Regions from separate parts of the Enterobacter sp. B79-1 genome, predicted to be linked through region 1. Evidence: predicted binding sites of a transcription regulator. Region 1 holds the regulator's gene; each other region holds the start of a gene.
The links. Region 1 encodes PurR, which represses purine synthesis genes. Its sites were predicted from a motif close to CANGCAAACGTTTGCNTG; they were not measured.
Positions count from the first base shown of each region.

Region 2: the regulator PurR is predicted to act here: its motif matches at 1,370-1,387, upstream of pyrD (quinone-dependent dihydroorotate dehydrogenase).
Region 3: the regulator PurR is predicted to act here: its motif matches at 776-793, upstream of purE (5-(carboxyamino)imidazole ribonucleotide mutase).
Region 4: the regulator PurR is predicted to act here: its motif matches at 1,138-1,155, upstream of purL (phosphoribosylformylglycinamidine synthase).

Region 1 covers NZ_JBYAZJ010000001.1:771,537-773,722, forward strand. The annotation lists gene cydH (cytochrome bd-I oxidase subunit CydH) at 65-154, opposite strand; gene purR (HTH-type transcriptional repressor PurR) at 452-1,477, shown strand; gene punR (DNA-binding transcriptional activator PunR) at 1,494-2,186, opposite strand, start outside.
Region 2 covers NZ_JBYAZJ010000001.1:1,115,863-1,118,048, forward strand. The annotation lists gene zapC (cell division protein ZapC) at 1-99, opposite strand, end outside; gene pyrD (quinone-dependent dihydroorotate dehydrogenase) at 265-1,275, opposite strand; gene ssuE (NADPH-dependent FMN reductase) at 1,524-2,099, shown strand; gene AC2T6E_RS05495 (sulfonate ABC transporter substrate-binding protein) at 2,092-2,186, shown strand, end outside.
Region 3 covers NZ_JBYAZJ010000001.1:1,605,982-1,608,167, forward strand. The annotation lists gene ppiB (peptidylprolyl isomerase B) at 1-18, shown strand, start outside; gene lpxH (UDP-2,3-diacylglucosamine diphosphatase) at 22-744, shown strand; gene purE (5-(carboxyamino)imidazole ribonucleotide mutase) at 864-1,373, shown strand; gene purK (5-(carboxyamino)imidazole ribonucleotide synthase) at 1,370-2,186, shown strand, end outside.
Region 4 covers NZ_JBYAZJ010000008.1:196,469-198,654, forward strand. The annotation lists gene purL (phosphoribosylformylglycinamidine synthase) at 1-1,052, opposite strand, end outside; gene mltF (membrane-bound lytic murein transglycosylase MltF) at 1,320-2,186, shown strand, end outside.

The sequences.
Region 1 (2,186 bases):
TTTTTGCCGGAGAGGTAACAATAGGAAGAAAATGAGGAGGGAGAGGACTCTCCCCCCGCGTAAATCAGTGCAGCGCAGCCGTCAAACCACCGGCAACAATCAATGCCAGCACGATAAAGGTGGTCACCAGCGAAAACTTCAGATCGGAACTCATCAATTTTTCTCCTTTTAATCACCCCACGAAAAGTGAGCTTGCTCATTTTTACACAGTTTACGTCAAAAATCTTCCTGGATTTAAACTGATATCCACTTTAGCTCTTCCCCTTTTCATCAAGATAGGACAAAATTCCACGCTAAATTTATTAGCGTACCGGCCATTGACCCCCTCCTGACGTCCTGTGTCGTTTTCCCGGCGTGTCGCAACTCAAGATTGCGTAATAAGGGTGAGAGAAGGCAAACGTTTACCTTCAAGTTTTTCAGGAGGTTAGGATATGGTCTGGAGTGACATTGAATGGCAACAATAAAAGACGTAGCAAAACGCGCAAACGTTTCCACTACAACCGTATCACATGTAATTAACAAAACCCGCTTCGTCGCGGAAGAGACGCGCAACGCCGTCTGGGCGGCGATCAAGGAGTTACATTACTCCCCAAGTGCGGTTGCGCGCAGCCTGAAGGTGAATCACACCAAGTCGATTGGCTTGCTGGCGACCAGCAGTGAAGCGGCCTATTTTGCCGAAATCATCGAAGCCGTTGAGAAAAACTGCTTCCAGAAAGGCTATACGCTGATTCTGGGCAACGCGTGGAACAGCATTGAGAAGCAGCGCGCCTACCTGTCGATGATGGCGCAAAAGCGCGTCGATGGCCTGCTGGTAATGTGTTCCGAGTACCCAGAGTCCGTACTGTCCATGCTGGAAGAGTACCGCCACATCCCGATGGTGGTGATGGACTGGGGCGAAGCGCGCGCGGACTTCACCGATTCCGTTATCGATAATGCCTTTGAAGGCGGCTATATGGCCGGTCGTTATCTGATCGAACGCGGTCACCGTGAGATTGGCGTGATCCCGGGTCCGCTGGAGCGCAACACCGGTGCGGGCCGTCTGGCCGGGTTTATGAAGGCAATGGAAGAGGCGCTCATCACCGTGCCGGAAAACTGGATTGTCCAGGGCGACTTTGAGCCGGAATCCGGTTACCGCGCAATGCAGCAGATTGTCTCCCAACCGCATCGCCCGACGGCTGTTTTCTGTGGCGGCGATATTATGGCGATGGGCGCACTCTGCGCCGCCGACGAGCTGGGCCTGCGGGTGCCGCAGGATATTTCCGTGATCGGGTATGACAACGTGCGTAACGCGCGCTTCTTCACCCCGGCGCTGACCACCATTCACCAGCCAAAAGACTCGCTGGGCGAAACGGCTTTCAACATGCTGATGGACAGGATCGTCAACAAGCGTGAAGAATCCCAGTCGATTGAAGTTCACCCACGCCTCATCGAGCGCCGCTCCGTGGCGGACGGTCCGTTCCGCGACTATCGCCGTTAATCGCTTACGGAGCCAGTTATGCTGGCTCCCGTAGCCACTCCCGATTCAACGTTTCACTGTCTCCCAGATAATCCAGAAGCCAGGCCATCGCAGGCGATACGTCGTTTTGCTGCCAGGTCAGACAGCAGGCCGCATCCGGGAACGGATTTTCCAGCGTCAGCGCTGTCCACTCTCCGGTATCGATGCGCGGACGCGCGAAGTGAACGGGCACCATCGCCACGCACAGCCCCGCAGAAAGACAGGTTGCCGACGATTCCCAGTCAGGGGCCACCACGCGGCGCTGGTTGTCCAGGAGCCAGGTGATGCGCTTGGGCAGCGAGCGCGAGGTATCTTCCAGCACCAGCGACGGCCAGTTGCGCAGCGTGTCATCGCTGAGAGGGCCTTCCATTGCCGCCAGCGGATGATCGCTGGCGACAACGCAGGTCCAGCTCAGCATCCCCATATCGCGAAATGCATAGCGTCCCCCAACGGGGATCGCCTGCGTTGCACCAATCGCCATCTCCACCCTGCCATCCGCCAGCGCATCCCAGACGCCGTTGAACACCTCCTGGGAGACCCGCAGTTCGACATCAGAAAAGTGACGATAGAAATCCACGATCATTTGCCGGGTCCGTTCCGGCTTAACGATATTATCCACCGCGATGGAGAGATGGCCTCGCCAGCCGTTAGCGATCTGCTGACACTGCTCGCGGGTGATCTGCATTTTTTT
Region 2 (2,186 bases), 340 kb from region 1:
ACGTGAACGAAACAACATGCCATTGGCTAAATCGAGCATCATACGATCGTGCTCGTCGCAAAAATACCAGCGCCAGTTATCGTCAGGTTTAATTCGCATGTGTCTCTCCCGTCCCCAAACGTCCTGTACTAAAAATGTCCTGTTTGCCGCCTCGTTTATAACACCATTAATAAAAGACTATAATGACTAAATAAGCAACAGTGACGGAATATAAAACAACCAGGGCCGGAAATAAAGCCCTGGTTGTCTGATTAGGAGAAAAGATTAGATATGAGTAACGATTTCTTTAATCAATGGCGGCCCTTTAAAAATAAAGCCGGAATAAATTTGCACCAGTGATGCCCCGGCAGCCATCTTCTCGCGGGCAGCAATAACAGAGTCGATACCGCCCACGCCAATAATGGGAAGACGTCCCTGTAATTCAGCAGAGAGTGCGCGAATAATTTCCGTACTTTTTAATTGTACCGGACGGCCACTTAACCCACCCGCTTCGTCACAGTTTTTCATTCCCTGAACGAGAGAACGATCGAGCGTTGTATTGGTTGCTATCACACCATCAATATTATGACGTACTAAACTGTCGGCAACCTGGATCAATTCTTCAATAGAAAGATCCGGCGCGATCTTAACCGCGACCGGAACATATTTATGGTGGATCGCCTGGAGCTCGTTTTGTTTATTTTTAATGGCACTCAGAAGATCGTCCAGCGCATCGCCATATTGTAATGAGCGCAGGCCCGGGGTATTGGGTGATGAAATATTCACCGCAATATAACCGGCATAGGCATAGACTTTTTCCATACAAATCAGATAGTCATCTTTGCCCTGCTCCACCGGCGTGTCTTTATTTTTACCAATATTGATGCCTAATACGCCATCAAAATGGGATTTTTTAACGTTCTCAACCAGATGATCGACACCGAGGTTGTTGAAGCCCATGCGGTTGATCAAACCCTCAGCTTCGACCAGGCGGAACAGACGCGGCTTGTCGTTACCCGGCTGCGGACGCGGCGTAACGGTACCGATTTCGATGGAGCCAAACCCCATCGCGCCCAGGGCATCAATACATTCGCCATTTTTATCCAGACCGGCCGCCAGGCCCAGCGGATTCTTGAAGGTCAGGCCCATGCATTGGACAGGTTTTTCCGGCACATTTTGACGCACCAGCGCAGCCAGAGGCGTGCCTGTAATACGACGTAATTGCTGGAATGTAAATTCATGAGCGCGCTCAGGATCGAGCTGGAAAAGGGCTTTACGAACGAAGGGGTAGTACATGAACTCTCCTGGATTCCCGGTGTGCAAACCGGGAGGGGATTATGTGCGATCCCGCCCGGAAAGGGAATTGACCTGCGGCAAAAAAATCGCGCAAAACGCAAACGTTTACCTGCGCGCCTGTTTCTTATGCACTTTTTCGCATTTAAATTGCAGATAAATCATTTAGTGGAATAACCCGGCGATGTCACACTCCTTAAAATTGTTATGAATGTTAGATAAAAGCAAACAATTAGTTATAAGGAGCAAACATGCGCGTCATCACCCTGGCCGGTAGTCCACGGTTTCCCTCGCGTTCCAGCGCCCTGTTGGAATATGCCCGCGAAAAGCTCACTGCTCTGGATGTGGAAGTGTGCCACTGGAATCTGCATAACTTCGAACCTGAAGATTTGCTCTATGCCCGCTTCGACAGCCCCGCGCTGAAAACACTGATCGAGCAGCTCAAGGGGGCAGATGGCTTAATTGTGGCGACGCCCATTTATAAAGCCTCTTTTTCTGGCGCACTGAAAACCCTGCTTGACCTGCTTCCGGAGCGCGCGCTGGACGGCAAAGTGGTGCTGCCGCTGGCTACGGGCGGTACGGTTGCCCATTTACTGGCGGTGGATTACGCCCTGAAACCGGTGCTGAACGCCCTGAAAGCACAGGAAATCCTGCATGGCGTTTTCGCAGATGATTCACAGGTCATCGACTATCAACACAAACCCCACTTTACGCCGAATCTGCAAACTCGCCTTGATGCCGCGCTGGAAACGTTCTGGCATGCGCTGCATCGCCGGGATATCCAGGTTCCCGCTTTTAATCCGTCGCAAGGAGTCGCTCATGTTTAAAACACTGACACGTATCGGGCTGGCAGGGCTGATGGCTCTGTCGTCGCTGGCTCATGCGGCGGAAACCGCGCCGGAAAGCCTGCGCAT
Region 3 (2,186 bases), 830 kb from region 1:
GTGACCGTCAGCGAGTAATTCGTGGCGACACTCTTTATTGCGGATCTGCATCTGCAAACGGAAGAACCGGCGATCACCGCCGGTTTTCTGCGTTTTTTACGCGGTGAAGCGAAAAGCGCCGACGCGCTGTACATCCTGGGCGACCTCTTTGAAGCCTGGATTGGCGACGACGACCCTAACCCGCTGCACCGTGAAATGGCAGCCGCCATTCGCGCGCTGGTAGATTCCGGCGTCCCCTGCTACTTCATTCACGGCAACCGTGACTTCCTGATAGGCCAGCGCTACGCCCGCGAAAGCGGCATGACGCTGCTGCCGGAAGAGCAGGTGCTCGACCTGTATGGCCGCAACGTCCTGATCATGCACGGCGACACGCTCTGCACCGATGATACCGGCTACCTGGCGTTTCGCGCTAAGGTCCATACACCGTGGATCCAGACGCTATTCCTCGCCCTGCCGCTGTTTATCCGCAACCGCATCGCCGCAAGAATGCGCGCGGGCAGCAAGGCCGCCAACAGCAGCAAATCCATGACCATCATGGACGTGAACCCGCAGGCGGTCGTGAACGTGATGGAGAAGCATCACGTCCAGTGGCTTATCCACGGCCATACCCATCGTCCTGACGTGCATTCCCTTACCGCCAACGGCGAACCCGCCCACCGCGTGGTATTAGGTGCCTGGCACACTGAGGGATCGATGGTCAAAGTCACCCCAGAAGGTGTCGAACTGATCGCGTTTCCGTTTTAACCTTTTCTCGTCGCTTCGCTTATTTCTCAGCCACGCAACCGTTTTCCTTGCCCGTATAACATGCTATTCTCTGTGCCCTCGAAAGCAGTGTGTTTCGCACCACAGGAGTTTTAAGACGCATGTCTTCCCGCAATAATCCGGCGCGAGTCGCCATCGTGATGGGGTCCAAAAGCGACTGGGCTACCATGCAGTTCGCCGCCGAAATCTTTGAAATCCTGAATGTTCCGCACCACGTCGAAGTGGTCTCCGCGCACCGTACCCCGGACAAACTGTTCAGCTTCGCCGAAAGCGCCGAAGAGAACGGCTACGAGGTGATTATTGCCGGTGCGGGCGGCGCAGCACATCTGCCAGGCATGATTGCCGCCAAAACCCTGGTGCCGGTTCTGGGCGTCCCGGTACAAAGCGCCGCGTTAAGCGGTGTGGATAGCCTCTACTCCATCGTCCAGATGCCGCGCGGTATTCCGGTCGGCACGCTGGCGATTGGCAAAGCGGGTGCGGCAAACGCAGCCCTGCTTGCAGCCCAAATCCTGGCGACTCACGATAAAGACCTGCACCAGCGTCTGGCCGAATGGCGTAAAGCCCAGACCGACGAGGTGCTGGACAATCCGGACCCGCGGGGTGCGGCATGAAGCAGGTTTGCGTCCTCGGTAACGGCCAGTTAGGCCGCATGCTGCGTCAGGCCGGTGAGCCGCTGGGTATTGCCGTCTGGCCCGTCGGGCTGGATGCTGAACCTGAAGCCGTACCGTTCCACCAGAGCGTGATCACCGCCGAGATCGAACGTTGGCCGGAAACCGCGCTGACCCGCGAGCTGGCGCGTCATAACGCCTTCGTTAACCGCGACGTGTTCCCTGTCATCGCCGACCGTCTGACGCAAAAGCAGCTGTTCGACAAGCTCGGCCTGGCAACCGCACCGTGGCAGCTCCTGTCCGATAAAAGCGAGTGGAATGACGTCTTCGCGATGCTGGGCGAGCTGGCGATCGTGAAGCGCCGCGTGGGCGGCTACGACGGCCGCGGCCAGTGGCGTTTACGCGCAGACGACACCGCCGAGCTGCCGGACGACTGCTACGGCGAGTGCATCGTTGAGCAGGGCATTAACTTCAGCGGTGAAGTGTCCCTGGTGGGCGCGCGCGGGCATGACGGGCACACCGTTTTTTACCCGCTAACGCATAACCTGCATCAGGACGGCATTCTGCGCACCAGCGTCGCCTTCCCGCACGCCAATGCTGACCAGCAGGCGCAGGCGGAAGAGATGCTCTCAGCCATCATGCACGAACTGGGCTATGTCGGCGTGATGGCGATGGAGTGCTTTATCACCCCGTCCGGCCTGCTGATTAACGAGCTGGCACCGCGCGTGCACAACAGCGGCCACTGGACGCAAAACGGCGCGTCCATCAGCCAGTTCGAGCTGCACCTGCGCGCGATCACCGACCTGCCGCTGCCGC
Region 4 (2,186 bases), on a different contig from region 1:
TCTTCCCATGGCTGTTCAAAGCCCGGGATACGCAGGTTAGAGACGGAGAAACCGACCAGACCCGCTTTAGGTTTAGCGCCACGACCGGTCGCACCTTCGTCACGGATTTCACCGCCGGAGCCGGTCGCCGCACCCGGCCACGGGGAGATCGCCGTCGGGTGGTTGTGGGTTTCCACTTTCATCAGGATATGCGCGGGCTCCTGATGGAAGTCATAGCGCCCTGCTTCGCGATCGGCGAAGAAGCGGCCCACCTCGGAACCTTCCATTACCGCGGCGTTGTCTTTATAGGCAGACAGCACGTGGTCAGGGGTTTGCTCCATGGTGTTTTTGATCATTTTGAACAGCGACTTCGGCTGCTGTTCGCCGTCAATAATCCAGTCGGCGTTGAAAATCTTATGGCGGCAGTGCTCAGAGTTGGCCTGCGCGAACATGTAGAGTTCGATGTCGTTCGGGTTGCGGTTGAGCTTAACGAACGCGTCCTGCAGGTAATCAATTTCGTCTTCTGCCAGCGCCAGGCCGAGACGCAGGTTGGCGTCAATCAGCGCCTGACGGCCCTGCCCCAGCAGGTCAACGCTCTGTACCGGCGCAGGCTGATGGTGTGAGAACAGCTTCTGCGCGTCGTCGAGAGAGGCAAATACGCTCTCCATCATGCGGTCGTGCAGCTCAGCCGCAACCGCCTGCCACTGCGCGTCGTTCAGGGTGGAGGCTTCAACATAGTACGCCACGCCGCGTTCCAGACGGTTAATCTGGCTCAGACCACAGTTGTGGGCGATGTCGGTGGCTTTGGAAGACCAGGGGGAGATGGTGCCCGGACGCGGCGTCGCAAGGATCAGTTTGCCGGTTGGCGTATGGCTGCTCAGGCTTGGACCATACTTGAGCAGGCGTTCCAGCTGTACGCGCTCCTCTGCATTCAGGGGGGCATTCAGGTCAGCAAAATGGACATACTCAGCGTAAATATTGCTTACCGGAAGGTCGGCCGCCTGAAAACGTGCCAGCAGTTTGGTAATACGGAAGGCAGACAGTGCAGGCGAACCACGCAGAATTTCCATCATAAGTCTCTCGTCTTCGAAGCGCCGGGGCGCTTACAGTGTGCGCAAGGGGGGAAAACGGGCGTCATTATAGAGAATCCTGAGCGCCGACGAAACCGTTTGCGTCGAAATAAAATTTGCACAGCGGTTTAACAATAGGTGTGACCTGTCTCTCTAATTTGTTGCCAAGTGGCGTAACTTTGCGCAAAATGCCGCTCATTCAATGGCAAACCTTATTCTTAACATGGCTACAGCATACTGAGGCAACCGGCGTCGCAGAGAATTAACTAATTGAAAAAATTAAAGATTAATTATCTGCTCATCGGCATTGTTACGTTGCTGCTGGCAGTGGCCCTCTGGCCTTCTATCCCCTGGTTCGGTAAAGCCGAAAACCGTATCGCCGCCATTCAGGAGCGGGGGGAATTGCGCGTCAGTACCCTCTCCTCTCCGCTGATTTACGGCGACATCAACGGCAAAACCATTGGTCTGGATTATGAACTGGCCCAGCAGTTTGCCGACTATCTGGGTGTTAAGCTCAAAATTACCGTGCGTCAGAACATCAGCCAATTGTTCGATGACCTGGATAACGACGACGCCGATATCCTTGCAGCCGGGCTGGTGTACAACAGCGAGCGCAGCAAGAACTACCAGCCAGGCCCGACCTACTACTCTGTCTCCCAGCAGTTGGTTTACCGCGTGGGAAGCGTGCGCCCGCGCTCGCTCGCCACCATTAACGAGCAACAGCTGACGATTGCCCCCGGCCATGTCGTGATTGACGACCTGCGCGCGCTCAAAGAGAAAAAGTATCCTGACCTGAGCTGGACGATTGACCCAAAACTGGGCACCACAGAACTGCTCGATCAGGTTAAAGACAAAAAGCTGCCCTACACCATTGCCGATTCGGTGGCCATCAGCCTGTTCCAGCGCGTGCACCCTGAAATCGCCGTGGCGCTGGATGTGACTGACGAACAGCCGGTGACCTGGTTTACCCAACTGGATAACGATCAGACCCTCTCTGCGGCCATGCTCGATTTCTATAACGCCATCAATGAAGACGGTACGCTGGCGCGCCTGGAAGAAAAATACCTCGGCCATGGTGATGACTTCGATTACGTCGACACCCGCAGCTTCTTGCGCGCAGTTGATAGCGTCCTGCCG